DNA from 3 places in the Puribacter membranae genome. Region 2 is predicted to be linked to each of the others. Evidence: predicted binding sites of a transcription regulator. Region 2 holds the regulator's gene; each other region holds the start of a gene.
The links. The regulator HrcA, encoded in region 2, represses chaperone genes, less so after heat shock. The targets are predictions, from matches to a motif close to TTAGCACTCNNNNNNNNNGAGTGCTAA.
Positions count from the first base shown of each region.

Region 1: a site for HrcA is predicted at 3,200-3,226, ahead of ACZ41M_RS05525 (co-chaperone GroES). Genes of this name have one in related genera too.
Region 3: a site for HrcA is predicted at 2,562-2,588, ahead of rpoH (RNA polymerase sigma factor RpoH). Genes of this name have one in related genera too.

Region 1 is NZ_AP040167.1:1,117,059-1,127,709, forward strand. Features, by position in the region: gene ACZ41M_RS05505 (IS1595 family transposase) at 1-246, shown strand, start outside; gene ACZ41M_RS05510 (2OG-Fe dioxygenase family protein) at 258-491, opposite strand; gene ACZ41M_RS05515 (IS481 family transposase) at 552-1,628, opposite strand; gene ACZ41M_RS05520 (hypothetical protein) at 1,899-3,041, opposite strand; gene ACZ41M_RS05525 (co-chaperone GroES) at 3,313-3,603, shown strand; gene groL (chaperonin GroEL) at 3,666-5,309, shown strand; gene ACZ41M_RS05535 (YiaD family glycine zipper/OmpA-like lipoprotein) at 5,609-6,271, shown strand; gene ACZ41M_RS05540 (alanine/glycine:cation symporter family protein) at 6,588-8,006, shown strand; gene purL (phosphoribosylformylglycinamidine synthase) at 8,071-10,651, opposite strand, start outside.
Region 2 is NZ_AP040167.1:1,525,021-1,535,671, reverse strand. Features, by position in the region: gene rapZ (RNase adapter RapZ) at 1-873, shown strand, start outside; gene ACZ41M_RS07395 (multidrug effflux MFS transporter) at 924-2,174, opposite strand; gene hemH (ferrochelatase) at 2,219-3,253, opposite strand; gene hrcA (heat-inducible transcriptional repressor HrcA) at 3,289-4,311, opposite strand; gene ACZ41M_RS07380 (Dph6-related ATP pyrophosphatase) at 4,474-5,157, shown strand; gene mgrA (L-glyceraldehyde 3-phosphate reductase) at 5,226-6,215, shown strand; gene ACZ41M_RS07370 (NAD(+)/NADH kinase) at 6,307-7,227, shown strand; gene recN (DNA repair protein RecN) at 7,246-8,904, shown strand; gene argA (amino-acid N-acetyltransferase) at 9,148-10,503, shown strand; gene ACZ41M_RS07355 (oxidative damage protection protein) at 10,531-10,651, shown strand, end outside.
Region 3 is NZ_AP040167.1:1,817,903-1,828,553, forward strand. Features, by position in the region: gene deoA (thymidine phosphorylase) at 1-478, opposite strand, end outside; gene deoC (deoxyribose-phosphate aldolase) at 512-1,282, opposite strand; gene deoR (DNA-binding transcriptional repressor DeoR) at 1,643-2,413, shown strand; gene rpoH (RNA polymerase sigma factor RpoH) at 2,691-3,563, shown strand; gene ACZ41M_RS08815 (accessory factor UbiK family protein) at 3,643-3,882, shown strand; gene ACZ41M_RS08820 (agmatine deiminase family protein) at 4,032-5,390, opposite strand; gene ACZ41M_RS08825 (hypothetical protein) at 5,507-5,857, shown strand; gene ACZ41M_RS08830 (DUF494 family protein) at 5,877-6,332, opposite strand; gene dprA (DNA-processing protein DprA) at 6,600-7,793, opposite strand; gene ACZ41M_RS08840 (hypothetical protein) at 7,790-8,809, opposite strand; gene def (peptide deformylase) at 8,895-9,404, shown strand; gene fmt (methionyl-tRNA formyltransferase) at 9,414-10,376, shown strand; gene ACZ41M_RS08855 (gamma-glutamyl-gamma-aminobutyrate hydrolase family protein) at 10,441-10,651, opposite strand, start outside.

The DNA of each region.
Region 1 (10,651 bases), 410 kb from region 2:
GTGGACATCGGCTTTGATAAACACTTTCGGGTCAATCACGGTGCAGATGAGTTTGTGAATGGTTCTAATCATGTAAATGGGATAGAATCATTCTGGAGTTATGCCAAACGTCGTTTGATGCAGTTTAACGGCGTTCCGAAAAACACTTTTTTACTACACTTGAAGGAAACTGAATTTAGGTTTAATCACCGTAAGACTGATTTATATAAAGTCATTCTTAAGTTACTTCGTGATCAACCTTTGTAGCATTCTGCTTCCTAAGACCCATGATTAATATCCTCCGACTGCGCAAAAGCTCGCTTGGGTAAGCGACGCACGCTGCCGTTTTCATAGACAAACGCACTGAAACGACGTTTGCGAAAGCCGCCGTCTTGATACGAATTTTCGGGAAGATTGTTGAAAAATGGCGCCAGATCAGCCAGCGCTGGCGCGGATAAAGCGCCCATGGACAAATAAAATGGATTGTGTGTTGGTGCATTCACATGCAACATGGTTGTCTCCTTCACTTGTGGTAAAGTGTAGTAGCCACGACTTGACCTGACAGACAGTTATTAGGCTGTCGCTAAAACTGACTCGGTTGTCTGAAATGTCCGATTCAGTTGTTTCTCGATAGCGATATGTTTGCTATCTAAAAAAGTTTGCATGGGTGTTTTACCAAAGCAATGCTTCCCTGAGTGGGTTCGTTGCTCGTTGTAATCCAGCACCCATGCGTCCAAGTCGACTTGTAACTCTTCCAAACTGTTGTATATTTTACGCCGAAATGCGGTGGCGTAGAATTCGTTTTGTATGGTTTTGTGGAAACGTTCACAAATGCCATTGGTTTGCGGATGCTTGACCTTGGTACGCGTGTGCTCAATGTCCTCTAAGTCCAAATATAACTGATACTCATGCGTTTCTCGGTTGCCACAGTATTCACTGCCTCGGTCTGTAAGGATGCGTAACAGCGGTATGTCGTGCGCCTCATAGAACGGTATCACACGGTCATTAAGCAAATCAGCCGAAGTAATGGCGTGTTTTTGTTGATACAGTTTGACAATCGCCAGCTTGCAGTAAGTGTCGATGTAGGTTTGTTGATAAATCCGCCCCACGCCTTTAATCGTGCCGACGTAATAGGTGTCTTGCGAACCCAAATAGCCTGGATGTTCGGTTTCGATTTCACCATGCGCTTGTTTCTCTTCGCGAGCACGTTCGAGTGCAAACAGTTGGTCTTCTGTGAGTATGATGCCGTCTTGTGCGATTTTGGCTGATAATGCTTTGAGTCGCTTCTGGAAGGTTTCTAAGTCATGGCGTAACCAAATGGAACGAACGCCACCACCTGAAACAAATACGCCAACTTTGCGTAATTCATTGCTCACTCGGTGCTGTCCATACGCGGGTTTGTCTATGGCGAAGTTGACCACCGCTTCTTCTATTGACGGGTCGATACGGTTCTTGAGTATCGGTTTACGGCGACTGATTTCTTGTAACGCCGCCTCACCTCCGCGCTCATACAAATCTCTAAACCGATAGTAACTGTCTCGACTAAATCCCATCGTCTTGCAGGCTTTTGAGACACTGCCCAAAGTTTGGGCTAAATTGAGCAAACCTAATTTATTTTTGATAATCTTGTGACTTGATTGAGTGTTCATTTCTGACTCCTTTGTTTCCTATATGATAAACAAAACGTCAGATTAAGTCTTAACTAATACAGGTAAAGACTGTCAAGTACTTTTCGGATAGAAAAGCCTTCACTTCGTTTTGATCGGGCAAAGCCACGGGGTTACCGTGACTGTTGCCCACCGATTGAACTTTTTTGAGCTCAATGGAGCATTACGATAAAAGCACTTACACAAACTTGCAACAAAAATTCTTATTTTTAAAAGAAAAAGACAACCGCTGATCCATTCCGTTAGATACAGCTATTTGAACCACGCCCGCACTTTTTGCGCCTGCGCGCGGACTTCAGCGATTTTGGCTGCGGTGGCTGGCGCAGCATTACATTTTTGAAATGCAGTGCTGTCAATTTTTTCGCAGAAGGTATTCCAATCAAAGTAAGTCACGCGCGAGCCATGATTGACCCAATCAACCCGCATCCCCGAATACATCAGAAGCTCACCTTTTGCCCCCCACTCCAGATCATCGACATGACCCACACATTGATTCGGGTCAGGATAACGACGCAGATAGCGAACCAGCTGCTGATCCACCCACAAAATCTGATACACCACATCATTGGAAAAGCACCCTTGCCCCTTACTTTCAGACTGTCGTCCTTCAATATTAATCAAGGTAATGTGCCGACCCTCCTTGCGCTGTTCAAACATCTGCGCTCTGTAAATATCCACCTGAGCCAGCGCGCTCGGATAAGGTTTTTTCAGCTCTTTCGCCGGCAGGTCAAATACATTCTGCGGATTAAAAATTTGAAAATACAAGGCATACGGATGCCGAGTTCGAAAGGTATAACGCCCTTTGGCCTCATCCCAGCCGACGCACTCGACGGGCAGCGATAAATTGCACCCAGGCATACCCGTAAACGAGCGCCCTTGCACATGCATCGTTCCTGTTAATAAATAAGCACCGCCATTCAAAACCACAGGAAAATGCGCACTTCCCTCACCCTCTGCACCCAAGGCAGCGGAAAACTCCAGCGTAAACGGATCACGCTCTCTGTTTAATTGAGTCCGCACAATCACGTGCTCTAACTGCGAAAATCCCCGTTCAGGAGAACGCTTAGGTAAAGCAAAATGCAGCACCTCACCCTCACGCCGTACCGCCGAGGCAGGTAAAGTAACGTTCTCTGTATCGGACTGAAGGCATGGGGTTGATAAAAATCCGCAGCGGCTCCAACTGGAATTCAACCCCATCGTCGTGGTTTTAGGATAATAAAGCGCTAACACACGCCACTCCTGCGCCAGCAAATCCTGTTTTTGTGCCGCAGACAGATCGCCGCTGGCGCTGTGCAAATCCATGGCAAACTCAATCATGTCATCCGCAGCCATCGCCGCGCCGCAGCCAAAACCTAAAAATCCACACAAAAACCAGCCAAACCACCGCGTCCTCATTTGGGTACTCCTTATATTGGGTTCGATGCTGTCATCGTTGTTTCATCGTTATTTCATTGTTGTTTTATGGCTTAACCCGACCACCTCATTATAAAGCCAGAATGATTATCATAATTTTTTACGCCTGCCCTTGAAATAATCACATTCAGCCATCATAATTAGCACTCAGAGGGTGAGAGTGCTAATTTCTCTCTGAAAACAGCACCACCCCAAGTTTTTTCAGCTTTATCTATTTGATTTTAAACCTATTTTGAGGATTAAGGAGCTTTCCATGAACATTCGTCCGTTACACGACCGAGTGATTGTTAAACGAGTTGAAGCCGAGCGCACCACAGCGTCTGGCATCGTAATTCCTGACAGCGCGACCGAAAAACCGGATCAAGGCGAAGTTTTGGCCGTCGGTCCAGGCAAACGCAATGACCAAGGCGTGCAAGTTGCTTTGGACGTCCAAGTAGGCGACCGCGTGTTGTTCGGCAAATACGCCGGCCAAACCGTAAAAGTGGACGGTAACGAAGTGCTCGTGATGCGCGAAGAAGACATCATGGGTGTGATCCAAAACTAATCGAAAAGTACGTACACAAGTACAACTACTTTTTATAGTCAAACATTTACGAAGGAAAAGTTATGCCAGCTAAACAAGTATTATTCGGTGATGCAGCCCGTGCAAAAATGGTTGAAGGCGTGAACGTCTTGGCCGATGCAGTAAAAGTAACCTTAGGCCCTAAAGGCCGTAACGTGGTTTTGGAACGCAGCTTCGGCGGCCCTACCGTGACCAAAGACGGTGTGTCTGTGGCCAAAGAAGTGGAATTGAAAGACAAATTCCAAAACATGGGCGCGCAAATGGTGAAAGAAGTGGCGTCACGCACCGCGGATAACGCCGGTGACGGAACCACTACTGCAACCGTATTGGCACAATCCGTCGTACGCGAAGGCATGAAATACGTTGCCGCCGGTATGAACCCAATGGATCTGAAACGCGGTATCGACAAAGCGGTTGCCGCTGCGATCGAAGAATTGCGCAAAATCTCTAAACCGACCTCTTCTAACAAAGAAATCGCTCAAGTCGCAACTATTTCTGCGAACTCAGACGAATCCATCGGCACCATCATCGCCGAAGCCATGGACAAAGTGGGCAAAGAAGGCGTGATTACCGTTGAAGACGGCAAATCATTGCAAAACGAATTGGACGTGGTTGAAGGGATGCAGTTTGATCGTGGCTACTTGTCACCGTACTTCATCAACAACGCGGAAAAACAAGTGGTTGAAATGGACAACCCATTTGTTTTGTTGTTCGACAAAAAAATCTCCAACATCCGTGACCTGTTGCCAGCGTTGGAACAAGTGGCCAAATCAGGCCGTCCACTGTTGATCATCGCCGAAGACGTTGACGGCGAAGCATTGGCGACTCTGGTTGTGAACAACATCCGTGGTATCCTGAAAACTGCCGCTGTAAAAGCCCCTGGCTTTGGCGACCGTCGTAAAGCCATGCTCGAAGACATCGCAATTTTGACCGGCGGTACCGTGATCGCTGAGGAAACCGGTTTGACTTTGGAACAAGTGACTTTGGAGCACTTGGGTCAAGCCAAACGCGTAGAAATCGCCAAAGAAAACACCACCATCATTGATGGCGCAGGTGTGTCTGCCAACATCGAAGCGCGTGTGAAACAAATCCGTGCACAATACGAAGAGTCTACCTCTGACTACGACCGCGAAAAATTGCAAGAACGCGTGGCCAAATTGGCCGGCGGTGTTGCGGTGATCAAAGTCGGCGCTGCTACCGAAGTTGAAATGAAAGAGAAAAAAGCCCGCGTAGAAGACGCATTGCACGCAACCCGTGCGGCTGTGGAAGAAGGCATTGTGCCGGGCGGTGGCGTTGCATTGCTGCGCGCGCGTGCGGCCATCGCTGGTTTGGCTGGCGCCAATGCTGAGCAAAACGCCGGTATCCAAATCGTACTGCGTGCGATGGAAGAGCCATTGCGTCAAATCGTGTTGAACGCCGGTGACGAGCCAAGCGTGATCGTCAACAAAGTGATGAGCAACACCGGTAACTACGGTTACAACGCTGCAACTGGCGAATACGGTGATCTGGTTGAGCAAGGCGTTTTGGATCCAACCAAAGTGACCCGCACTGCGTTGCAAAACGCCGCATCGGTTGCCGGTTTGGTCTTGACCACCGACTGCATGATCGCTGAAATTCCAGAAGAAAAACCAGCAATGCCTGATATGGGTGGCATGGGCGGTATGGGTGGTATGGGCGGCATGATGTAATTGCCCAACCGCTTAACTTAGCAATACAAAATCCCCAGCCCTTGGCTGGGGATTTTTCATGCATCAATCTGACGGTAAATCCTCATTAATATTCGGATAATCTCCATGTTTACTTCATGAAATGAATATAAGCATTTGAGAAATAAGATAATTTCGCCCGCTCACAGCACAATCAATAGAATTAAACTACAATGTCAACCCAGCACACTCCGAGTGTGTTGTTGCTCATGACGCTGAACCGTCAACGACACTCGTCATGATGGTAAAACCCAGCAGAATCCATTGATAAGGAGATTTATATGAAAAAAGTATTACTGACTTCCGTTGTGATCGGCGCGCTGGCTCTGCAAGGTTGTGCAACAGGTAACATGAACCCTCCTGGTTCCGCTGCTTCCGCAGGCATTGGCGCATTGGCCGGTGCAGCTGCAGGCGCCATCATCGGCTCAACCACGGGCAGTGATAAAGTCGGTCGTGATGCAGCCATCGGGGCGGCAGTCGGTGCATTGGGCGGCTATGTTTGGAATAACCAAATGGAAAAACAACGCGCGGCGATGGAAACCGCCACCGCCGGCACAGGTATTGATGTGACCCGCACGGCGGACAATCAATTGAAACTCGACATTCCGGCCGACGCAGGCTTCGCGGTCAATCAAGCGAATATTCAGCCGCGTTTGCAAACGGTATTGAATACCTTTGCGACCACGCTCAACACGAACAACACCACGACCGTACGCATTGTTGGTCACACCGATAACACTGGCTCGGACGCGATTAACTATCCGCTGTCACAACGCCGCGCCGACAGCACCAAAAACTACTTGGTTGCCAAAGGCGTGAACGCTGGCCGCATCAGCACCGAAGGTAAAGGCTCGGTTCAACCGGTCGCCAGCAATGCGACTGAAGCAGGCCGTGCGCAAAACCGTCGTGTGGAAGTGTTTGTCGGTCAGCCTGCCGCACAGTAATTCAAATGTTGATTGATTTTCAACCCCGCCTCTGGCGGGGTTGTTTTTTATCGAACGAGCATTCTTTTTCAATAAAATCTTAAAAAATAAAAAATAACTCTATAAAAAAGCCATAAAAATATATTTTTTAACAAAATTTACATAAAAATAACAAACACATTTCATCCATAAATGGTAAATTAGCGCCCTGCTTCGGTTCATTTAATCTCATATTGCCCATCATTGAATTCAATGCACCAAAATTGATCCTTCAAAAGCAGTACTCCGTTATTAAAATAAAACCATAATTGCCGTTTCATCCACAAAGGAGAAATACATGCAGACACTGCACAATATTATTAACGCCATCAACGATGTCCTTTGGGGCTATGTATTGATTTATCTGCTGCTCGCGGTGGGAATCTATTTCACCGTGCGCTTTGGCTTCGTACAGTTTCGTGCACTCAAACGCGCGACACAGGTCACATTCGCCAAACCCGAAGACCCGAATCAGATCAGTTCGTTCCAAGCATTTGCCACCGGTTTGGCCAGTCGCGTCGGCACGGGCAATATCGCGGGTGTCGCCACGGCCATCAGCATTGGCGGGCCGGGCGCGGTCTTTTGGATGTGGGTGACGGCATGGCTGGGCATGGCCTCGGCCTTTGTCGAAGCGACATTGGCACAAATTTTTAAAGTCAAAAATGACGACGGTACCTATCGCGGTGGCCCAGCCTACTACATTCAGCAAGGCTTAGGCTCGCGTCCATTGGGCATTGCCTTTGCCCTGAGTTTGTTGCTGGCCTTTGGTTTGGTGTTTAACGCCGTACAAAGCAATTCAATCAGCGATGCGCTATACAACGGCTTTGGTCTGGACAAAACCTTGACCGGCATCATCACCGTTACCTTATCCGGCGTGGTGATCTTCGGCGGGGTTAAACGGATTGGTCGCGTCGCGGAAATTTTGGTTCCGGTCATGGCTATTGCCTATTTGCTAATTGCCTTTTATGCCTTGATCGTAAATTTTTCGCACCTGCCGGGCGTGATCAGCACAATTTTGAGCCACGCGTTCACCGGTGAAGCCGCTCTTGGTGGTGCCGCCGGTTCAGGTATTAAAAAAGCGATGGAGATGGGCATCAAACGCGGTCTGTTCTCGAACGAAGCCGGTATGGGTTCCGCGCCCAACGCGGCCGCATCCGCCTCCACACCGCACCCTGTGAATCAAGGTCTGTTGCAAATGCTCGGTGTATTCATCGACACCATCGTGATCTGTACCGCCACCGCATTCATCATTTTGCTCTCTGATGCCTATGTACCGGGCACCGGTGCGAAAGGCGCGGCTCTGACCCAAGCGGCAGTTGACTACCACATGGGTGGTAACGGCGGCGCAGGCTTTATGGGCATCGCGGTATTCCTGTTCGCCTTCACCTCGATCATTGGTAACTACGCCTATGCCGAGAGCAACATCAAATTCATCAAGGAGAACAAAACCGTGGTGATGATTTTCCGCCTGATGGTGCTGGGCATGGTGATGTTCGGCGCGACCGGCAGCTTGCCACTGGTCTGGGATATGGCTGATGCGTCCATGGGTTTTATGGCGCTGATTAACTTGGTTGCGATTTTACTGCTGTCCAAATACGCCATTGCCGCATGGAAAGATTACAGCGCGCAGCTCAAATCCGGCTCGGATAATCCTGTGTTCAAAAGCCGTACCATCAGCGGTTTGAGCGATAAACTGGATAATGATTGCTGGAAGTAATCGCAGTATCTACCATACAAAAAGAGGCGTTTAAAACGCCTCTTTTTTATGCCTATCAGTCAGTTTAACCCACCCAGCGGCGCGCGTTTTGGAACAACTGCATCCACGGCGAGGTGTTCAAATTTGCCCAATCCTGCGGTTTCCATGAGAAGAGTTCGTTACGGAACACGCGCTCAGGATGCGGCATCATAATCAACACGCGACCATCGGTGGTGGTAAAGCCATTCAATCCCAGCGGCGCGCCGTTTGGATTTTGCGGATAGACTTCGGTCGCTTGATGCGCCGCATCTACATAGCGCAAAGCCACTTTATTCTGCGCCTGCACCGCGGTCAAATCCGCCGCATCGGCATAGCTCGCGCGCCCTTCGCCGTGGGAAATCACCACCGGCAGCACACTTCCCGCCATACCCTGCAATAAAATCGACGGTGATTCGGTGATCTCGACCTGCACCAAACGCGCCTCGTACTGCTCCGAGGTGTTGCGCACGAATTTCGGCCAATGTTCCGCCCCCGGAATGATGCCTTTCAGATTGCTCATCATTTGGCAGCCATTGCACACGCCCAAGCTGAAGGTATCGGGACGCGCGAAATACTCGGCGAACTGATCGCGCAGCGCATCGTGATACAAAATGGTTTTCGCCCAGCCTTCGCCCGCACCCAGCACGTCACCATAGGAGAAGCCGCCACACGCCGCCAATCCTTTAAAGTCCTGCAAATGCACGCGCCCCGCGAGCAAATCGCTCATGTGCACGTCCACCGCTTCAAAACCGGCCGCCGTGAATGCCGCCGCCATCTCGACGTGACCATTCACGCCCTGTTCGCGCAAAACGGCGACTTTCGGCTTCGCACTCATCGCCAAATACGGCGCAGAAACGGCCGCATCCGGTGTGAAGGTTAATTTCGGGGTCAAGGCCTGTGGCGCGCGTCCGTACTCCTGCTCAACACAGGCCGGATTGTCACGCAGCTTGGCAATATGGAACGAAGTTTCCTGCCATGCGGCATGCATCACGCCCAGCGGCAGTTGCAGTTTCGCCTCGCCGTCTTGCCACACCGAGAATTCCGCTTTTTCCTGCGCCACATCCATCACCTGACCGACGATATGGCTGTGTGCGCCCAAACCATGCGCGCGCAAAATATCCATCACCGCGGTGGTGTCGTCTTTGCGAATTTGTAGAACCATGCCCAACTCTTCGTTGAACAAGGCTTTCATCAACGCCTCATCACGCTGAACCGCGATTTGCACGCCATTGATTTTGAAATCGCCTGCATCAGCGGAGTTTGGATCAACGGTCAACAGGTCGACATTCAACGCCACCGAAGTTTGTGCGGCAAACGCCATTTCCGCCGCCGCTGCGAACAAGCCCCCGTCCGATTTATCGTGATAGGCCAAGACATGACCCGCCGCGCGCAAAGCCTGCAAAGCGGCAAACGCATTTTTCAGCATCTGCGCATCGTCCAAATCCGGCACATCATTCGCCGCGCCGACCTGCCCGCTCACCTGCGCGAGAATCGACTGCGCCATGCGCTGTTTGCCCGCCGCGATATCAATGAGTAACAAGCGCGTGGTTTCATCGGACTTTTGCAACTGCGGCGTGAGCGTCGCGTTCACATCTGTTACGGGTGCAAAAGCGGTCACAATCAACGACACTGGCGATTTCACGGTTTTGCTCGCGCCCGCGTCCGACCAAGTGGTTTTCATCGACAACGAATCTTTACCAACCGGAATCGAAATGCCCAATTCAGGACACAGCTCCATACCCACGGCTTTGACCGTGTCGTACAGCTTCGCGTCTTCACCCGCCACGCCACAAGCCGCCATCCAGTTGGCCGAGAGTTTGATTTGGCTGATTTTCTCAATCGGCGCAGCAGCGATATTGGTAATCGCTTCGGCAATCGCCATGCGTCCCGACGCAGGCGCATCCAGCACCGCCAGCGGCGTACGCTCACCCATGGCCATCGCTTCACCGAGCGTACCCGCGTAGTCGCGCAGCGACACGGCGCAGTCGGCCACCGGAATCTGATACGGCCCGACCATCTGATCGCGCGCGGTCAAGCCACCGACGGTACGATCACCAATGGTAATCAGGAAGTTTTTATTCGCCACGGTTGGATGGCGCAATACGTTCAGCGCGACCTCGTTCAAATCCAAACCGACCACATCCACCGGCGTGCTGTTCTGCGTCACGCGCTGTACATCACGGGTCATTTTGGGTGGTTTGCCGAGCAAAACTTCCATCGGCATTTGCACGGGATCTTGCGGATTGACCACGCCCTCGCGTGTGTCCAAAACTTGCAATTGCCGCTCGGCGGTGGCCGTGCCAATAACCGCAAACGGGCAGCGCTCACGTTCGCACATCTGCGCAAACAAATCCAAATGCTGCGGCAAAATCGCCAGCACATAGCGCTCCTGCGCCTCATTGCTCCAGATTTCACGTGGCGACAGGCCGGATTCTTCCAACTGAACTTTCGCCAAATCAAAAATCGCACCTTTTTTCGCGCCATCAACAATCTCAGGGAAGGCATTGGAAATACCGCCCGCGCCGACATCGTGGATCGACAGAATCGGGTTGTCCGCGCCGAGTTGCCAGCAGCGGTCGATGACCTCTTGCGCACGGCGTTGGATTTCAGGGTTGCCGCGTTGCACC
Region 2 (10,651 bases):
ATCACCGGTTTATCCGGATCAGGCAAAAGCGTGGCCTTGCGGCATTTGGAGGACATGGGCTACTACTGCGTCGACAATTTGCCAGCCAATTTGTTGGAATCCTTGGTTGCAGAAATGAATCGCGCGACGTATCCGCGCTTGGCGATCAGCATTGATGCGCGCTCGTCTGCGGATTTTGAAAAACTGCGTGATCAGATTGTGGCCATGCGCGCGCAAGGTCAGGCGGTACACAGCCTATTTTTGACCGCCAATAACAGCGCTTTGGTTAAGCGATATTCCGAAACGCGTCGACGTCATCCTTTATCACGCTTGGCAGCGTCCGCTGATGGCGCCGATCAGTCGCTCAAGGACAGCATTGATCTGGAGCGCACGCGCCTGATGCCGTTGATTGAGGTATCGGTGGTGATTGACACCAGTCAGTTGAAAGCCAAGCAACTGCAACAGTACATCCACGAGGTGTTGAGCTTGCCAAATGACCGATTGACCGTGCTGTTTCAGTCGTTCGGCTTCAAACATGGTGTCCCGCTGGATGCCGACTTTGTGTTTGATGCGCGGGTTTTATCCAATCCGTTTTATGATGTGAATTTGCGGCCGTTGACCGGTTTGGATGCGCCGGTACAGGCGTTTTTGCAAGCGCAGTCAGATACCGAATTACTGATTGGGGACATTGAGCAATTTTTGCAACGCTGGTTGCCGAAATTTGAACAGGATGACCGCAGCTACGTTACCATCGCCATCGGCTGTACCGGCGGACAACATCGTTCGGTGTATATTGCGCAGACTTTGGCGCAGCGCATGGTTGCAAACGGTTTTTTACACGAAAATCAAGTATTGGTGCGCCATCGAACCATGAAAACTATAGATGCACATTAAAAAATTGCTCCCTTAAAGGAGCGATTTTTTTATAGAGTGCGATGCGCACATCAGTGATGCGCGTCGTCCGAACCCAAATGCAGTGGCAAGCGTCGTTCCGTCCAAAATACCGTGGCCAACACCAGCAGGCCGATGAGCCAGTAACCAAGCGCTAACGGCAGCACCGTGCCGTTAAACGCCTGCCCGATCAAACTGCCCAAAATCGCACCGATCAAGCTGGTGTAAAAACCGGTCCATGATGATGCGGAGCCAGCAATCGCACGCATCGGCTCCAGCGAAATCGTGTTGAAATTCGGCATCATGATGCTAAAGCAGAACAAACACGCCGCCAATAAGGGGGCAAACAGAGCAATCGGCGGATGACCGTTGAAAGCCCACGCACACACCGTCAAAACGCTGGTGAGCGTTAAAAACAGCCACAGCGCGCTGTGCGCCATGCGTCGCATGCCAAAGCGCGCGACCAAGCGCGAGTTGGTGAACGCCGCCAAGCCCATCGACATGGCAATCGCGCCAAACATCAGCGGAAAGTGCTCGCCGAGCTGGTACACATCGCGCTGAAAAATCTGCTCGGACGAGCCGATGTAGGCCATCAGCACACCCTGCATCAGACCGACCGCGGTCGCATAGCCCAAGGTCGAACGATTGTGAACGCATTGTTTGAGACTGTCCCACATGCTGGCGAGTGAGATCGGACGGCGAAAATTCGGATCCAGCGTTTCCGGCATGCGCGAGGTAAACCACGCGCCCAAAAGCACGGCATACAACAGCAAGCCCCAAAAAATACTGTGCCACTCAAAGCGAAACAACAGCAATTGCCCCAAGCTCGGCGCGATAATCGGCACGATGATGAACACCATCATAATCATCGACATCACCTGCGACATCGCGTGTCCCGAAAAGCGGTCGCGCACCATCGCGGCGGTGAGCACGCGCATCGCGGCCAGCCCGATCCCTTGCAGGACACGCATGGCGAGCAGGAAGTAAAAACTGGGCGAAAGCGCGGCGCCGATCGAAGCCAGCGCAAAAATGCTCAAGCCGAGCAGGACTATCGGTCGACGACCGAAATAATCACCGAGCGCACCGTAAATCAACTGAGCAAAAGAAAAGCCGATCATATAGGCGTAGACCACCCATTGAATATGGTTGGCTTGTTCGGCCTGCAGGCCAAAATCATGGGTCATGCGCGGAAACGCAGGCAGCATGGTGTCAATCGACAGAGCGCCAATCGCCATCATCAATGCAATTAGGATGATGAATTCGAGGCGGCCGATGTGTTCGTTCGGATAGGTTTTAAACGGCAAGGGAAACTTTCTATTGTTGTTCTTTAGCTGAGATCTGATTCAATCTATGGGGTCGATGAGGTTGCTTGCGTCAATTGTGCCATCATTTCGATGTGCGCGCTGTCCGTGTTCAAACACGGGATGTAGTGGTACTGTGCGCCGCTCGCTTCTAAAAACACCGCTTTGAGCTGATGCGCGACCTCTTCCAATGTTTCCAAACAGTCGGCGGAAAAACCCGGACACAGCACGTCCACGCGACGTGCGCCCGATTGTGCCAACTGCGTCAGCGCCTCCATCGCATACGGTTGGATCCACTTTTGCGCGCCAAAGCGCGATTGATAGGCAATATGCACCGCAGAGGGCGGTACGCCGAGTGCATCGCGTAGGGCTTCGGTCAGCGCTCGGTGCGTGGCATTGCACTGCGCCTGATACGGGTCGCCGAGGCGGACATTGCGCTCAGGCAAACCGTGAAAACTGAGTAAAACTCGGTCACCGGCAGCAAAATCCGGCGTCCCGTGCGTTTGCCAATATGCCTGAATCGACTGAACCAAAGCCTGAATGTACTGCGGATGCGTGGGGTACTCGGTGATGCGCCGTTGTTGGAGCGTCAAGCCACGCGCGCGAATCTGCCGATCTATTTCGTCAAACACCGTTTCGGTGGTGGTCATCGAGTACTGCGGATACAGCGGCAGGACGATGACTTCCTGTATGCCTTCATCAGCGATGCGTTGCAGTACCGCGCCGATGGCGGGATTTTGGTAGCGCATGGCCCAATATACTTTGAATGCCTGCGCGCCGTGATGCGCGTCCAAATGCTGCTGCAAGGCGCTCGCCTGCGCCTGCGTGATGGCCTTGAGCGGTGCGCCATTTTCGGGCGCGACGTCGTGGTTCCAAATCATCTCATACAGCGGTACGAGCCGCGCCGGACGGCGACGTAAAATGATGCCGTGCAAAATCGGATACCACAGCCATTTGGGGATATCGACCACGCGGCGATCACCGAGAAATTCCGCCAAATAGCGCGCAATCGCAGGCGCAGTCGGTGCATCGGGTGAACCTAAATTGATCAATAAAATGGCTTGGGTTATGCGTGAGGACATGAAAAGCTTTGTATTTTGGGTTTAAATGAATTCAATCAATTGAAATTTTGCATCGCACGCGAGAGTAATTTGGCGGTCACATCAACCAGCGGAATCACTTTTTCGTACGCCATGCGCGACGGACCGATCACGCCGAGCGTGCCGATCACTTGGTTGTTGACCGTGTACGGCGCGGAGATCAGCGACACGCCATCAAACGGCAAAACCTCAGATTCGCCGCCGATAAATACCTGAACGCCGCCTGCGGTGCGCGTGTGTTCGAGCAGCTGCAACAAGCGTGTTTTCTCATCAAACAGGTCAAAGGTCATGCGCAGCCGTTCCATATTGTTGGTGAACTCAGACACGTCGAGCAAATGCCGCTCGCCTTTGACGATCAGCGTTTCGTCGTCGTGGGCGCTGCTTTCGGACTGTGCGAGTGCCTGCTGCATCAAAAACGACACGTCACGTTGCAGGTGGTGCAATTCGTGCGTGAGTTCGAGGCGAATCTGCTCAAAGGTTTTACCGGTGTAGTGGCTGTTCAGATAGTTCGCCGCGCTGACCAATTGGCTGGGCGTGAAGCTCTGGCTCAACTGCAACAAGCGGTTTTGAATATCGCCCTCCGGCGTGACCATCACCACGAGGATGCGGTTGGGCGAGAGTTGCAGAAAATCAATGTGGCCGAATACCTGCGAGCGTTTCGGCGTGGCAATGATGCCCGCAAATTGCGATAACTGCGATAATGTTTGCGCCGCTTGGTTCGCCATGCGCGTTGGCGTGTCGGCGGAAAATTCCGGCGTGGCGAACTCAGCGGTGTCCTCGGCGGCAAATTGCCCTGCCGTCATCATGCTGTCCACAAAAAAACGATAGCCCGCCGGTGTCGGAATGCGTCCGGCCGAAGTGTGTGGGCTGGTGATAAATCCCAGATGCTCCAGCTCGGCCATCACATTGCGCACGGTTGCGGGCGAGAGCGCCAGCCCCGCGCTGTGCGTGAGCATCTGCGATCCCACAGGCGTGCCCTGTGCGATGTACTGATGTACCAAAGTGGTTAGCAGCCGACTGGCGCGTTCGTCTAAGCTCATGTCAAATCAAGTGCATAAAAAAGTATGACGTATTGTAACAAACTGGCGGGATGTGTGATTGACAATACCGCGCACGCAGTGATAGTGTGAGCCGATGTTATCAATACAAAATACGGCGCAACCAAACACAGTGCAACCAAACACTGCGCCCAAAGGACAGCGATGCACAATGCAATCAACGAAAGCAAACACAAAACCCTACTGTCATGGAGCAGTGGCAAAGACAGCGCGTGGGCGCTGCACACCTTGCGTCAAGACCCGCAGATCGAACTGGCGGGGCTGTTTTGCACAGTGAACCAAGCGTTCAATCGCGTCGCCATGCACGGCGTGCGCGTCAAGCTGCTGCAACGGCAGGCCGACCGTTTGGGTTTGCCGTTGCAGATCATCTACATTCCCTATCCGTGCAGTAACGAGCAATACGCGCAAGTCATGAGCGAATTCGTCACTCAGGCGCGGGCGGCGGGCGTGACGCATTTCGCCTTTGGTGACTTGTTTCTCGAAGACGTGCGCCGCTACCGAGAGGAGCGCTTGCAGGGTACGGGCATCAGCCCGATTTTCCCGCTCTGGGGTTCGGATACGCGTGAACTGTCACAAACGATGGTGGTGGCGGGTTTGCGATCGGTGCTGACCTGTGTTGACCCGAAACAATTGTCCAAAGACTTTGCGGGGCGTATATTCGATGCAACGCTGTTGCGCGACTTGCCCGCAGATGTTGATCCGTGCGGTGAAAACGGCGAATTTCACAGCTTTGCTTTTGACGGGCCCATGTTTGCGCAGGCGGTGGATTTTACGCTGGGCGAAACGGTGGCGCGCGACGGTTTTGTGTTTACGGATTTATTACTGTGACTGTATTTCAGTCTCTCACCAAGAGGTGAGAGCATTTGTTAATCACTTCATTTATTGGGAGCATATCAATGAACTATCAGGCACAAGCACATCGTTATCAGGACATGCAATACCGCCGTTGCGGTCGCAGCGGGTTGAAGCTGCCTGCGATTTCCTTGGGGTTATGGCACAACTTTGGCGGCGTGGACAGCTTTGAGCATTATCGGCAGACCCTGCGCACGGCGTTTGACTGCGGTGTGACGCATTTTGATCTGGCGAATAATTACGGGCCGCCGCCCGGCTCGGCGGAGGAGAACTTCGGCGCCATCCTCAAACGCGATTTTCGCCCGTATCGGGATGAATTGATTATTTCGTCCAAAGCCGGTTACACCATGTGGGATGGACCGTATGGGGATTTTGGCTCGAAAAAGTATTTGGTCGCCAGTTTGGATCAGAGTTTGAAACGCATGGGGCTGGATTATGTGGATATTTTTTACCATCATCGCCCCGATCCCGACACGCCGCTGTACGAAACCATGAGTACGCTGGATTTGATGGTGCGGCAGGGTAAGGCGTTGTACGTCGGTTTGTCGAATTATCCTGCGCCGTTGGCTGCGCAGGCGATCGACATGCTGCGCGAATTGGGCACGCCGTGTCTGATTCATCAGCCGCGTTATTCGATGTTGGACCGTTGGGTGGAGGAGGGTTTGCTCAATGTGCTGGCGGATAAAGGCGTTGGCTGCATTCCATTTTCGCCGTTGGCGCAGGGGATGTTGAGCAATCGCTATTTGCACGGCATTCCGACCGATTCGCGTGCGGGTAAGGCGCATGGTTTTCTGACAAGCGATCAAATTACCGAGGCGCGATTGGCGCAGATTCGGGCGCTGAATGAGTTGGCGCAGGCGCGCGGTCAAAGTCTGGCGCAAATGGCGCTGGCGTGGCTGCTCAAAGACCCGCGCATCACTTCGGTGTTGGTTGGCGCGAGCAGTGCGGAGCAGTTGCGTGATTCGCTGGCGTGCTTGCAGCGTTTGGACTTCGCGGCGGATGAGTTGAGTGCGATTGAGGCGATTTTGGCGTAAATGAGCGCGTTGGGTTGCATTGAGTTGGCTTTGCGCGACGTCGTACCGCGTTCAGATTGTTTCGACTGACGCAATGCTTTACAATGCGCGCATGAATTCAAACCGCACCCTTCCCCATTGCTCCTATGATTTAGACGTTCGCACGGTCGCCGTGGTGGGTCGGCTTGCGCCGGACACTTCGCCCGAGCCGCTGTTGCAGGTGTTGCGCATCATTGCGGATTTGGGCAAGCAGGCGGTGATTGAGGCGCGCACGCATGATTATTTCCAGCTCACCGATTACCCGCGAGTGGAGCTTGATCAGATCGCGCAGACCGCTGATGTGCTGATTTCGGTCGGTGGCGACGGTACGATGCTGGGCGTGGCGCGCGAGGTCGCGCCGTATGGTTTGCCGTTGATCGGCGTGAATCAGGGGCATTTGGGCTTCATTACCGATATTGCACTGGCCGATGCGCCGAATGCTTTGCGCGAAATCCTCGTAGACAAGCGTTTTGAGGTGGAAGCGCGCGATATGTTGCAGGTCAAAGTCGTGCGTGAGAATGAAGTGCTGTTCACCGGAACCGCGCTCAATGACGTGGTGGTGGCGCGGCGCAGTGTCGAAGGGATGCTGGAGCTGAACGTGAATGTGAATGAGCAGTTCATGTACCGCCAGCGCGCCGATTCGCTGATCATCGCCACGCCGACCGGTTCGACCGCGTATTCGCTGGCAGCCAACGGCCCGATTTTGCACCCGCAGTTGGCGGGAATCACGCTTGCGCCGGTGGCGCCGCAGTCTTTGTCCAATCGCCCGATTGTTCTGCCGAATTCGTGTCGGATTCAGCTTGAAATTACATCCAAACGCGAAGCGGCGATTCACTGCGATACCCAAGTGTTTTCCTACGCGGTGCAGGGCGATCAACTGCACATCCGCCTCGCGCCGCATCAGGCGGTGTTCTGGCATCCGCTGTCGTACAACTACTTTGCGACTTTGCGCCAAAAACTCAATTGGCAGCTCAATCCGTCGCGTCCTCTGTAATTCAATAGTGAGCTAACCATGCTGGTGCGTCTCAGTCTGCGTCATTTCGTCATTGTGAAAGCCCTCGATTTGGACATCGAGTCGGGCTTTACCGTACTCACGGGCGAGACGGGCGCGGGCAAATCGATTTTGCTTGACGCGATTGGCTTGCTGTTGGGCGAGCGCGCCGATGCAAGTTTGGTCGCGCAGGGCGCCGACAAGGCCGACATCACCGCCGAATTGAGCATTTCAAAGGAAGTCGCCGCGTGGCTGGACGAGCAGGAATTGAGTGGGGATGAAGCGGATACACTCTTGATTCGTCGCACGATTGACACCCAGGGCAAGAGCCGCGCGTTTGTCAACGGTGTGAGTGTGACCCTGACGCAATTGCGCGATTTGGGTGAGCAACTGGTACACATTCACGGCCAGCACGCGCATCAATTACTGCTCAAACCCGTGTCACAACGCGATTTACTGGACAACCACGCGCAACTGGGCGAGCTGCGTGTCGCCGTGCGCGCCGCCTACCAACACTGGCAACACGTACAAAAAGCGCGTGTGCAAGCCGAGCAGGACAGCGCCCACATGGGTGAGCGCATCGACGCGCTCAACTGGCAATTGGATGGACTGAACACGCTCGCGCCGCAGGCGGACGAGTGGGAAACGCTGTCCGCCGAGCATTCGCGCTTGGCACATGCCAGCACCTTGATCCAAGGCAGTTCGGCGGCGGCGCACGCTTTGGTGGAGGATGACCGCGCGCTGGCTGACCAAGTACGCGAGCAGATGAATGCGGTATCGGCGTTGGCGCGACTGGATGAACGGCTGAACGAAACGCTTGAATTGTTGGATTCGGCTTTGATTCAGATTCAAGAGGCCGGTCATGCACTTAATCACTACAGCCAGCGCGCCGATTTAGACGAGTCGCGTTGGGACGAAATCGACCGTCGCATGAGCGCGTGGCACGAGCAGGCGCGCAAATTGCGGGTGGAGCCGGAGGATTTACACGCGCATTGGCACGATTTGCAAAGTCAACTGGCGCAATTGCAACACGGCATGGATTTGGACGCGCTGCAATTGGCCGAGCAAAATGCCTACGCCGCGTTTGAGCAACATGCCCTCAAATTGCGCCAAGCGCGGCAAAAAGCCGCGAAACAATTGGCCAAAGCCGTAACCGCGAGCATGCAGACGCTGAACATGACCGGCGGGCGCTTTGATATCGCGATCAGCGACGCAGCGCCATCGGCGTTCGGCATGGACGCGATTGAATTTCAAGTGGCCGGTCACGCGGGCGTGGCGCTGCAAGCTTTACACAAAGTCGCCTCCGGTGGCGAATTGGCACGCATCAGTTTGGCTTTGTCGGTGATCACCAGCGCGGTCAATCCGGTGCCGACGCTGATTTTTGACGAAGTGGATTCGGGTATTGGCGGCGCAGTCGCCGAGGTCGTGGGCAAACTGCTCGCACAAATTGGCGCCAGTCGCCAAGTGCTGTGTGTGACGCATTTACCACAGGTGGCGGCGCAGGGGACGCACCACTGGCGCGTCTCGAAAGCCACGGCGAACGGTGCGACGTATTCGACCATCGATGTGCTGGATGAGACGCAGCGCATCGACGAAATCGCCCGTATGTTGGGCGGTGTGACCATCACCAGCGCCACGCGTGAGCACGCACAGGAAATGCTCGGCGCGCGTTTGGGCTAAGGCGCAGGCGTTGTTTGTTGGACTGCTGTTCTACGCGGAGATAGATCATTCGCCGAAAGATAGATGCGATCGGTCGGAAAATATCCACTTTTTAAAACGCTTTGTTTTACAATACAAAGTCTTCGCCCTCAATCCATTTTTATATTTGCTTTGATACCTGATGGCCGCGCGGCAGTGCTCAATGCACTCATTTGCACTCGTTTTGCCTGCTGAATTGTTACCGCTCATTCGATAGATATGCCCATGACCCCGATCACCCCCGCTACTGAAACTACCGTGGCAGAAATGCGAACGGTACTGCCGCATCAGTTCGTGCAGTGGCTGCGCGATGTCGCGCCGTATGTACATACCTTTCACAACAAAACCTTTGTCATTGCTTTTGGCGGTGAATTGATTGACAACGGCGATTTGCAGGATTTGGTGTTCGATGTCAGCCTGCTGATTGCGATGGGTATGCGCATTGTGCTGATTCCGGGCGCCCGCCCGCAGATTGAAAAACAATTGATGCTGCGCCAGATTCCATCCGAATTCGTCAACGGCATTCGCGTCACCAGTGCCGATACGCTGGAGGCGGTCAAAGAGGCCTGCGGTGCGGTGCGTCTGTCGGTCGAGGCGGCGTTTAGCCAAGGGCTGCCGAATACGCCGATGGCCGGCTCATCCATCCATGTGGTGTCGGGCAACTTCATCACCGCGAAACCGGTTGGCGTACTGGATGGCGTGGATTACCAACACGCGGGCGTGGTGCGCAAGGTCAACCGCGAAGCGATCGAGGCGCAACTCAAGGCCGATCAGGTGGTGTTGCTCTCACCTTTGGGCTTCTCACCGACGGGCGAGGTGTTTAACCTCTCCACGCCGGAGTTGGCCTCAGCGGTCGCCAGTCAGATTCATGCCGACAAACTGATCATTCTCTCGCACGAGGATGTACTGGATGAGCACGGCGAACAGATTCAAACCTTGGACGTGCGTCAGGCCGAGGCTCTGGAAGAAACCTTGCCGGTGGGCAGCTTCCTGCGCCAGACGCTGGCGGCGGTGTGCGATGCGGTCAACGCGGGCGTACCGCGCGCGCACATCGTACCGGCCAAGCTCGATGGCGGTGTGTTGCTCGAATTGTTCCAACACGATGGCGTTGGCTGTATGGTCACGCAGAACAGTTTGGAAAGTCTGCGTGTGGCCACGGTCGATGATTTGGGCGGGATTTTGCAATTGATCGCTCCGTTGGAGCAGGATGGGACGCTGGTTCCGCGCGGGCGCGAAAAATTAGAGGCCGAATTACCATTTTTCAGCGTACTTGAGTACGATAATGTGATTTTCGGCTGTGCCGCGCTGTATCCGTTCAAAGAAGAACAAATGGGTGAAATGGCCTGTTTCTCGGTCGATCCGTCGATGCAAGGCATGGGTTTTGGCGAGCGGATGCTCGAACACATTGAGGCGCGTGCGCGTCGCGAGGGTATGAAAGCATTGTTCGTGCTGACCACGCGTACCGCGCATTGGTTCCTCAAGCACGGATTTGTGCCCGGTACGGTCAATGATTTGCCCGATAATCGGCAGAAGATTTATAATTGGCAACGTCGTTCACAAATTTTTGTGAAGAAAATTTAATCCATTTCAAAATAAAGGGGAGTGACTATGGCTCGCATGGTTCAATGTTTGCGTTTGGGTACTGAGGCCGAAGGGCTGGATTTTCCACCGGTGCCGGGCGCATTGGGACAAAAGATTTTTGAGAATATTTCCAAAGAAGGTTGGCAGC
Region 3 (10,651 bases), 290 kb from region 2:
CCAAATCGCCGGTCTGGCCGATGATCGCCGCACCGGCGGTTTTAACGATGTGGCGCAACTTTTCAGGGTCGGGGAAGGTGTCAAAGCCCGGAATCGCAGAGAGTTTGTCCAGTGTGCCGCCGGTATGCCCCAAGCCGCGCCCCGAAATCATCGGCACATACGCGCCGCAAGCCGCGACCATCGGCGCGAGCATCAGCGAGACCACGTCGCCCACGCCGCCGGTGGAGTGTTTGTCCACCACCGGACCGTTCAATTGCAGGTCTTTCCATTCCAGCACGCGCCCCGAGTCGCGCATGGCGAGGGTGAGGGTGGTGCGCTCTTCGATGTTCAGTTTGTTGAAGAAAATCGCCATGCACATCGCAGCGATTTGCCCTTCGCTGACGCTATTATCGGTCACGCCGCTGACGTAGGCGCGAATGTCCTCGGCGTTCAGTATGCCGCCATCGCGTTTTTTCTTGATGATTTCTTGTGTGAGCATGGTGTTCTCCTTATTCTGTGTTCAAAATGATGTTCAATAATTGCTGTGGTTGATCGTGGTATCGGTGTCGTTCAACGTTGCCAATAGATTGTTCAGCAAACCCGATGCGCCAAAGCGGAATATTGCCGGTTTGACCCAGTCTGCGCCCATGATCTCGCGCGCCAAATCGAGGTATACCATCGCGTCCTGTACCGTACGCACGCCGCCTGCGGCTTTAAAGCCCAAATTGCGACGCCCGCTGGCGCGGATGGTTTCGATCATATAGCGCGCGGCTTCCGGTGTGGCGTTGATGTTGACTTTGCCGGTGGATGTTTTCAGAAAATCGCCACCCGCGTCAATCACCAATTCGCTGACCGAGCGAATGACGCGCTCGCTCACCAATTCACCCGACTCGATGATGACTTTGAGCAAGACATCGCGCGCATGGCAGACCTCGGCGCAGGCCGCGACCAAATCACGCCCGACCATCATATCGCCATCCAAATACGCACGGTACGGGAATACCACGTCCACCTCGTGCGCACCCGCCGCCACGGCGGACTCGGTTTCGCGGATCGTCAAATCCACATCGGCACCACCGTGGGGGAAATTGGTCACGGTGGCAATTTTAACCGCGCTGTCCGCACCCAGTGCGTCGTGCGCCACGCCGATAAAGCGCGGATAAACGCACACCGCAGCGGTGTGGCCGAACGGCGTCACTGCGTTCGCACACAGTTGGCGGATTTTCTCATCGGTGTCGTTGTCCTCTAAACTGGTTAAATCCATCAGTGTCAAAGCGCGTTGTGCATACTGTTTGATATCCATGTGTACTCCAGTCCATTTAAAAATGATTCTGCCATCGCCTCCCACCATTTCACTGCTCGGGATAAAAAACGCCGGTTGCTTATTATGATGGTTCTTTGCAATGCCGGCGTCAACTGATTCTCTGTACTCAGCACCTTGTTTTTCAAATACTGATGGCTCAACGAGTCATGGAGAATATTATTTTTATGTCCACATAGTATGTGAATCCAATAACATTTTCAACATATTTTGATATAGAAATCACAATTTGATGGTTTTTCCTAAATATTTCAAAAATCAGCGATATTGTTTGCATTAATTTTGTTATTTTGATAACATTTTTGGCAGGCAAATTGCCTTTTCCCCACACCTCGACAAGCCATGGAACTCACCCGCCGAGAAGAGCGCCTCAAAAAAATCGCTCAACAACTCAAACGCACCGGAAAAATTCATCTGAAAGAGGTCGCCGCGCAGCTCAACGTCTCGGAAATGACCATACGGCGCGACATCCATGCCGAGCCATGCGAGATCGTTTTGCTGGGTGGCTATTTGGTCTCCCAACAGAACAACAGCAGCGTCAGCCACTACTTTGTCTCCGACCAGAAAAACAAGCTGGTGGCTGAAAAACAACGCATCGGCGCACTCGGCGCACGGCTGATCGAGCCGGAAGACACCGTATTTTTCGACTGCGGCACCACCGTACCGTATCTGATCGACGCGATTGATGACAACATCGCATTCACCGCCATTTGCTACTCGCTCAACACCTTTTTAGCCTTGCAGGACAAGCCCAAATGCCGCGTGATTCTGTGTGGCGGCGAATTTAAGGGCGACAACTACATTTTCAGCAGCATCGGCCCGCGCAATGAGCTGGACGACCTACGTCCGAACAAAGCCTTTATTTCCGCTGCGGGCATCAGTTTGGATTTTGGCGTGACCTGCTTTTATCTGGAGGAGCTGCCGATGAAGCAACGTGCGCTGGCCAGCTCGCAGCAGCGTATTTTGATCGCCGATCACAGCAAATTCGGGCAAACGCGTGCCGCTTACATCGGCGCGCTGGACCAATTTGACCTGCTGATTACCGATCGCGCGCCCGAAGCCGTATTTAGCGAATACGCACAGGCCAATGGCATCGAACTGCTCACGCCATAGGCCATTTTCACTGTATTCAACTTAACAAAACTTTACACCTTATCCACGATTGTCCCACGCTTTCGCCATACTCTCACCACGATAATTCTTTAGTATATTAGTCAACTAATCGCACACCAACGCGTTAATTAATAGCGCTGATCGCGTTTTAGCACTCTCGATAAAAGAGTGCTAAAATACCATCAGACAAACCGATGCCAGCCTCTCACGCGGCATCATCGAGTTGATGGGATACATCAACCGCATGGAGAACAGAACAGATATGACCACATACGCAATGAGCCCTTATTCAGCCAAATACAACCAATTGCTCGCAGTGCCGAGCTTGGGTGATTTGGACGCATACACCCGCGCGGTAAACGCGGTGCCTATGCTCACGCCTGAACAAGAGTACGAGTTTGCGATGTCTTACCGCGCAGACCCGAACAACTTACAGGCCGCACACGCATTGGTGGTGTCGCACCTGCGCATGGTGGTGTCGATTTCGCGCAACTACATGGGCTACGGCCTGCCGCAAGGCGACTTGATTCAAGAAGGCTCGATCGGCCTGATGAAAGCGGTGAAACGATTTGACCCGACGCGCGGCGTGCGCTTGGTGTCGTTCGCCATCCACTGGATCAAGGCGGAAATCCACGAATACATCATCAAAAACTGGCGCATGGTGAAAATCGCCACGACCAAGGCACAACGCAAATTGTTTTTCAACTTGCGCAGCATGAAAACCGGCGAACACATGACGCAGGAAGAGGTGCATAACGTCGCCAAAGTCCTGCGCGTCAAACCCGAGGAAGTGATCGAAATGGATCAACGCCTGACCGGTCGCGACATCGCGATTGACGGCGGCATGAACGACGACGAAGATGCCGTGGCGATGGCGCCGATTGCCTACTTGGCCGACGAGACACAGGAGCCGACGCAGGTTTTGACGCGTGCCGAGAGTGACCGCTTACAATCATCCGGTTTGAGCGCCGCGCTGGACGTGTTGGACGAGCGTTCACGCGACATCATCGAAGCGCGCTGGTTGGCCGATGACGAAGGCAAAGGCCAAACCCTGCACGATTTGGCCGACAAATACCACGTCTCTGCCGAACGCATTCGCCAAATCGAAGCGGCGGCGATGAAAAAAATGCGTGCGCATTTGGCGCAATAAAGCGACAAAAATCAACGATAATACGGCGTGGGCGCAAACCCGCGCCGTTTTCGTTTTAAGTCAATCAAAGAGGACACACATGAACAGCCCGTGGAGCAAAACCGCACAAGACACCGTCGAACAATGGGTACAAAACTCGCCGCTGCGCGATTTGAGCCAAAACGCCAAGACCTTTTTGATCGGCGCACTGCAAAAAATGGACGTGGTCACGCGCGAAGAATATGACGTGCAAGTGGCCTTGCTGGCACGCACGCGCGAAAAATTAGAAGCATTGGAACAGCAGGTCGCTGAATTGGAGCGCAGTCTCGCGCAAAAATAAGCCGTGCGTGACGGCCAACCAACTGTCCGTAGCGAGTCAAAGCCTTGTCGCGACAAAAAGCGAAAGACCACTTGAATAAGCCCATCTATTCAAGCACACGGCACGAAAAAAGAGGCTGATCGCCTCTTTTTTCAATGCTCAGCGTCCGCTCAAACCCGAATCTGTTGTTGCGTGGCGCAATGGATCGTGCCACCACCATTGGCCAAGCCATCCGTGGTGATTTGCATCACACGACGATCGGGATAGAGCGCTTGAATCTGTTCAAACGCACGCAAATCCGCCGCCGCATCGCCAAAGCGCGCCATCAGCACGCATTGATTGGCCAGATAAAATCCGACATAGCCTGCGGCAAAGCCGTCCGCATTGAATTTGGATTTGCCTGAACTCCAATTGCGCGCCACCACGGTTTTCTCCACATCCTCAAAATTCGGCGTATCCAAGGCAATGGCGCGAATCGGCCGTCCTTGCGCGTCAGTGGCGGCGGACAAAATGCGTTTGTGTTCCTGCGTGGCATGATAATCGGACGAGTCGGGGTCATTGTCCAAGGTGTAAACGACCTGCGCCGGCCCCACGAAGCGCGCGTAAAAATCAATATGGCCGTCGGTAATTTCCTTGGCGCGCACGCCGGGCAGCCAAATGACTTTTTTAATGCCTAAAATCCGCGCCAATTCGGCTTCCACATCCGCTTTGCTTTTATTCGGATTGCGGTTCGGATTCAAAATACAGCTCTCGGTGCACAGAGCCGTGCCTTGCCCATCCACTTCGATGCCACCGCCTTCCATCACCAGCCAGGTGCTGATTTTGGTCGCACCGGTTTGGCCGATGATGAAATCCGCAACCCGTTGGTCTTCGGTCACGCGTTGATCGCCAATGCCGTTTTCGGCTTTCTCCGGATCTTTACGCCAGCCCGACGCGCCGGTGTCCTCCTGCCCCCAACCGTTGAAATTGAAATTCACCGCGTACAGATTTTTGTCCGCCGGTTGACCCACGGCATGCACGAAAACCGGCGCGGTATCGCGCGTCCACAAATCATTCACCGGCTGAATGAGCAGCTCAATCGCACCCGCCGCCTCTATCGGCGGCAGGGCCTTGCCACCGGTGTAAACCGCGCTTTCCTCATATTGACCGACAGCGCCGCTCACCGGCTCTGCGCGAATCTGCGTCAGAAAATCCAAGGCTTCTTGTTTGTCCTTTTCATTGCTCACCAGCATTTTCACGGGTTCGAAACGCGACAAATTGGCCGCAATACGCATCAAATCTTTACGCGCGATCGAGCGACTCGCGCCGTAATTGCCGCTCGTGCCCCACGCGGCGGCAGTCGCACCATACGCCATCCATGTGGCGCTGTGGGGTTCGCCCTCATCGGGCATGAGGTAGCCGCCGCGGGCACCCGCGGATGCCGTGGAAGACGTCTGTTCTGCGCCGTCAGCGCACGCCACGATGGGCAGAATGGACAGAGCGCCCAGCCCCTGAATGAATTGTCGCCGTGATAAACGCGTGCTTGCCATCATGTCTCCTTGTGATTTATTTGACTCCATGCGGCGCATTATACACACGCTCAAACCGCTTTGTTTGTGGGCTTTATGGTATGATCCGCGCTGTTTTCACCTATTTGGACAGCACCATGACGCAATCACAATTACGCTTTAGCGGCGACATCAAGGACTACCGTCAACCGATGGTGACCTCGCTCGGGATTATCTTGGGTTTTTTGCTGAATTTTTTGGCGACTTGGTCGGCGGAAAATGAAGCCGGAGCCGCGATTCAGACGACATCCGATTGGCTGATTGTGATCACGCTACTGGTTTCACTATTAGGGATGCTGTGGGTGCTTTACCGTGTGTTGAATAACCGTTTGGCCTCGCCCGACACCTCGTCCGAGCAGGTGGCGCGCTATTATCAAACGACATTTAAGCTGTACATCACCAGCGTTAGCTTGGCGTTTTTGGGCGTGATTATTTCGTTATTTTTCTAAATTGCACTGTCGATGTGGATCAATGGCACAAATCGCTGTCAGACTCATCCAGCATGGCGTGCAACAGCGCATCGTCAATGCTTTGCTCATCCGCCCATAAAATCGTCAGCACCAAGGCTTTGAAATGCTCAACGCTGTTCGGCACCACCGGCAACATCATGCAGCGTTCGATGATGCGCTCGCGCTGCTCGGCACTGATGGACGCGCCATGCGCCAAACTGCTGAGAAAATTCAGATTGTCATCACCCAAATGCAGCCGCTCGGCGCTGTGGTAAATGCGGTGGCTGTGCGCGTGTGTGGCGTGAACCACCTCAATGCCCAAGGGCTGGCGCAACAGTTCAACCCATGCAATCGCCGCGCGCACTTCGTTTTCCTCGAAGCCTTCGTACGCCAAACGTCGCGCGAGCGTCGCCGCGTCGGGGCATTGCGTAATGCCTGCGTAGTTTTCGAGTAGGTAAAAGAAGATATCGGCCACGTTAAAATCCTTTGCAACTGGAGGCTGAGAATGAATGTGCGTTGGTCTGACACAAGGGCAACGCGGGCGTATTTTAACCGAAAACCAACTGCGCCGCCGAATAAATCCCGATCAATGGCTCCCTTAACCTTCAATTTTTAAGGATTGCGATTCCCATCCCATAATCCGATGCGTCATTGCGGTTTTACCCCCGCAATCTTCTTGCGAACAGATGGCGTATGCAGTACGATATGACACCTTATGTTAAATGGAATGCCAGATCCATCCTTAACTCAGCCGCGCATACACATGACCGGCTCGCTTTTCAATCTCGCCTTGTAACTCCAACCCCATCAGCTCGGCCAATAGTTCGCCAACGTCCAAACCGGTGCGCGCCGCCAGCGTGTCAATGTCGCACGGATCGTGCCCCAGCGCGTTCAAAATGGTTTGCGCCGCCGCAGAAACGTCGCTTGCGCCTGAGTCCGTATGAGCAACCGAAACCGCCTCATTTTCTGCCGCCGAAATCACTCGCGTGTGCAACGGCACACGCAATTCGTCCAAAATATCCTGCGCGCATTCGACCAATTTCGCACCCTGCTTAATCAAGGCGTGACAGCCTTTGGACAGCGGTGAGTGAATCGAGCCGGGGATGGCGAACACCTCGCGGTTTTGTTCCAGCGCCTGCCGCGCGGTGATCAACGAGCCGGATTGCAGCGCCGCTTCCACCACCAAGACGCCTTGCGACAGGCCGGAAATGATGCGATTGCGTCGTGGAAAATGCGTTGGCTGCGCTTTTGCGCCGAGCGGAAATTCACTCACAATCAAACCGTGCTCGGCAATTTCGTAGGTCAATTTTTGATTGCGCGCGGGGTAAATGATGTCGCAGCCTGTCCCAATCACCGCGATGGTGGAGCCGGCCATACTCGGCGCACGGCGGTAGGCTTGGAGCGCGCCTTGATGCGCGGCAGCGTCAATGCCGAGCGCGAGGCCGGAGATGATGTGGCAGCCGCCTTGCGCCAGCTCTTCGGCGAACCACTCGGTGTTTTTGATGCCCTGCGCGGTGGCGTTGCGACTGCCAACGATGGCCAAGGCGCGCGACGCACCGGAAGTATTGAGTAACTCAATCCGCCCTTTAGCGTACAACAGCGCGGGCGGATCACTGGTGGTTAGCAATGCGGACGGATATTGTGGACAAGCCAAGGTGATGAGGTGGTTGTTCGGCTGTGCGAGCCACGCCAGCGTGCGCTCGATTTGCTGTTGCAACGCCTCGTCCGGCTCGCTCAATAAATTGCGCGTGACACGCTCAGACACCACACGCATCAGCGTGCCGTAGCTTTGCGCGAAGATTTGTTCGGGCAGGCCAAAATGCGTGAGCAGCAAGCGCGCAGTCACATCGCCCACGCCCTCGGTCGCCAATAGCCGCAGCCACGCAGCGATTTCCGCTTCATTGAGTGAGATAGCAACGCGTGGCTCGACGGTCATGGCGCATCCGCTGCGGCTGAAGTGAGTCGTTTTAAATACGCGCCGCGCACAACTTCGCGCTCGGCATTCTGAATCTGTATGATGCTGTAACGCGGCAACACCTGCACGATGCGCACCTGTGCGCGTTGGCGCGTGACCTGCGTATTTTTTTGTGCCGCATCGATCATCTCAACCAACGCCCAGCGCTGCTCCGGCGTCACGCCGTGCTCCGCCCCTTGATCCATGATCGCAATGCTGTTGTGCGCACCAATCAGGCGGGCATTGGACGCGGGTAAAAACCCGAGCAAACGCGCCTGCGTGCTGGGCGCACTCGATGCGCTCAACAGGGTTGGCGCGGATGATTGAGGCGCCGTCAACTGCACACACATCCGCGGCACCACCTGGTCACCGCGATCAACCTCTTCCACAGCCTGCGTAATCCGCAGCGGCGCGATGAATTCACGCGTCGCGCTATTGCTGCCCGACGATTCAACCGACAAACGCGCATCCCAACGTGCCTTGGCGATCAGGCGTACAAAGCGCCCCAGCGTTTTGCCATTCATATCGTTGATCGGCTCGCCCGCGCGCACCAATAAATACGGCTCACGTTGTGCCAAACGGCTCAACTGCGCCGCGTCCGATACCGACGAGTGCCAGCGAATCAGCACGCTGTCGTTTTTCGCGCCCAAAAACCGCTCCGCATCCGCCGGCGTTAGCGGCAAACTGCGTGCGGCGCGGTTGCCTGCCTGAGGTTGATTCAACTCATGTTGCTTGAACTCATGCGGCTCAAACCACCATTGGCCGTAGGCATCACCGCCACCGTGCGCTTGCACGATGCTCGGTTGCAATTGGAACACCTCGGCGCAGGTCATTGACTGCGACAAGTCCGTTGCCGCAGTCTCGGCGTGTGCCGAAAACATACAAGCGCCGAATAAAATGGCTGCGATGCGCTGCCGAGCAGCGGGCTTGGAAAGGGCTGTGGTAAAATGCGTGGATAAATTCATGGTGTGCGGATTGGTCAATGAGTCATCGGGCAAACGCGCATCCGACGGCCCACCTTGGCGCAGCAAACGGAGCGAGCGCAGGGTGGGCGCATTATTCTACAAGAGATGGTAAAGAATTATGGCGGTATTGTCTATTTTAAAGTTCCCTGATCCGCGTTTGCACACCGTTGCCCAACCGGTCAGCACGTTTGACGCAGCATTGCAAACCACAATCGACGATATGTTTGAGACCATGTACAGCGCCAAAGGCGTAGGCTTGGCCGCAACGCAGGTGGACATTCATCGTCGCATCGTCGTCGTGGATACCTCTGAGGAGCGCGATCAGCCGCTGGTCTTCATCAATCCCGAAATCGTCGCACAAAGCGTCGAACAAAAAGAGTGGGAAGAAGGCTGTCTGTCCGTACCCGAAATTTACGAGACCGTCACCCGCCCCGATCGCGTGCGCGTGCGCGCGCAGGATGCAAAAGGCGAATTTTTTGAAATGGAGTGCGACGAACTGCTCGCCGTGTGCATTCAGCACGAAATTGACCATTTGAACGGCAAAGTATTCGTGCAATACCTCTCCAACCTCAAATTAAACCGCATCAAAAACAAAATTAAAAAACAACAGCGCGAAGCGCAACAATAAAGGCTGCCCATGAACGTGATTTTCGCCGGCACCCCCGTTTTCGCCGCCCGCGCCCTATCCACCATCATCGACGCGGGATTTAACGTCCCGCTGGTACTGACCCAACCCGACCGTCCGAGCGGGCGCGGCATGAAACTCACGCCCAGCCCCGTCAAGCAAGTGGCGCTACAACACAACATTCCCGTCGCACAGCCGATTTCCCTGCGCCTGAACGGCAAATACCCCGAGGACGCGCAAGCGGCACGCGCGCAAATCACCGCTGCGCAAGCCGACGTCATGATCGTTGCCGCCTATGGTCTGATTTTGCCGCAAGACGTGCTGGATTTACCCAAACACGGCTGCATCAATATTCACGCCTCGCTGCTACCGCGCTGGCGCGGCGCCGCACCGATTCACCGCGCAATTGAATCAGGCGACACCGAGACCGGCATCACACTGATGCAAATGGACGCGGGGCTGGACACTGGCGATATGCTCGCAATCGAACGCCTGCCCATTACCGAACAACACACCACCGCGACATTGCACGATGAATTGGCCGAAATGGGCGCGCGCATGGTGGTGGACTATTTGCGTCAACTGCGCGACGGCGCTGCGCCGCAAGCCACGCCGCAGCCAACTGACGGCGTCAGCTACGCCGAGAAAATCGATAAGGCGGAAGCAAAAATCGATTGGACACAATCGGCACAGGCTATCGCGCGCAAAGTACGCGCGCTTGATCCCGCGCCCGGCTGCGTGTGTACCTACATGGAACAACCGCTCAAAATTTGGGCGGCACAAACCGACGAAACCCTCAGCAAAGAGCACGCTGCCGGAACCATCATCGGCGTGGACAAGCACGGTGTGCGCGTCGTCTGTGGCGACGGCTCGGTGCTGCGCATCACCCAGATGCAAAAGGCGGGCGGTAAGCGCAGTCCCGCACATCAAGTGGCCGAAAGCCTGAAACTCGCCGTACAGCAGCAATTGAATTAACGACAGATGGTGTCAAAAAAACAAAAAGCGAGCCGAGGCTCGCTTTTTTCTTGCTCATGATCAATTAACCACGTTGTGCGGCAAACGCTCGGCACGCATCGCCGTACAATTGGAAAATCTTGATCCACAACGGGTTTTCATGCGTTTTCCATTCGGGATGCCATTGCATACTGAGTGTGAAGTGCGGCACGTCGGAGCAGTACATGGCCTCGATCAAGCCGTCTGGTGCATGCGCCAGCGGCGTCAAGCCTTTACCTAATTGTTTGATACCCTGA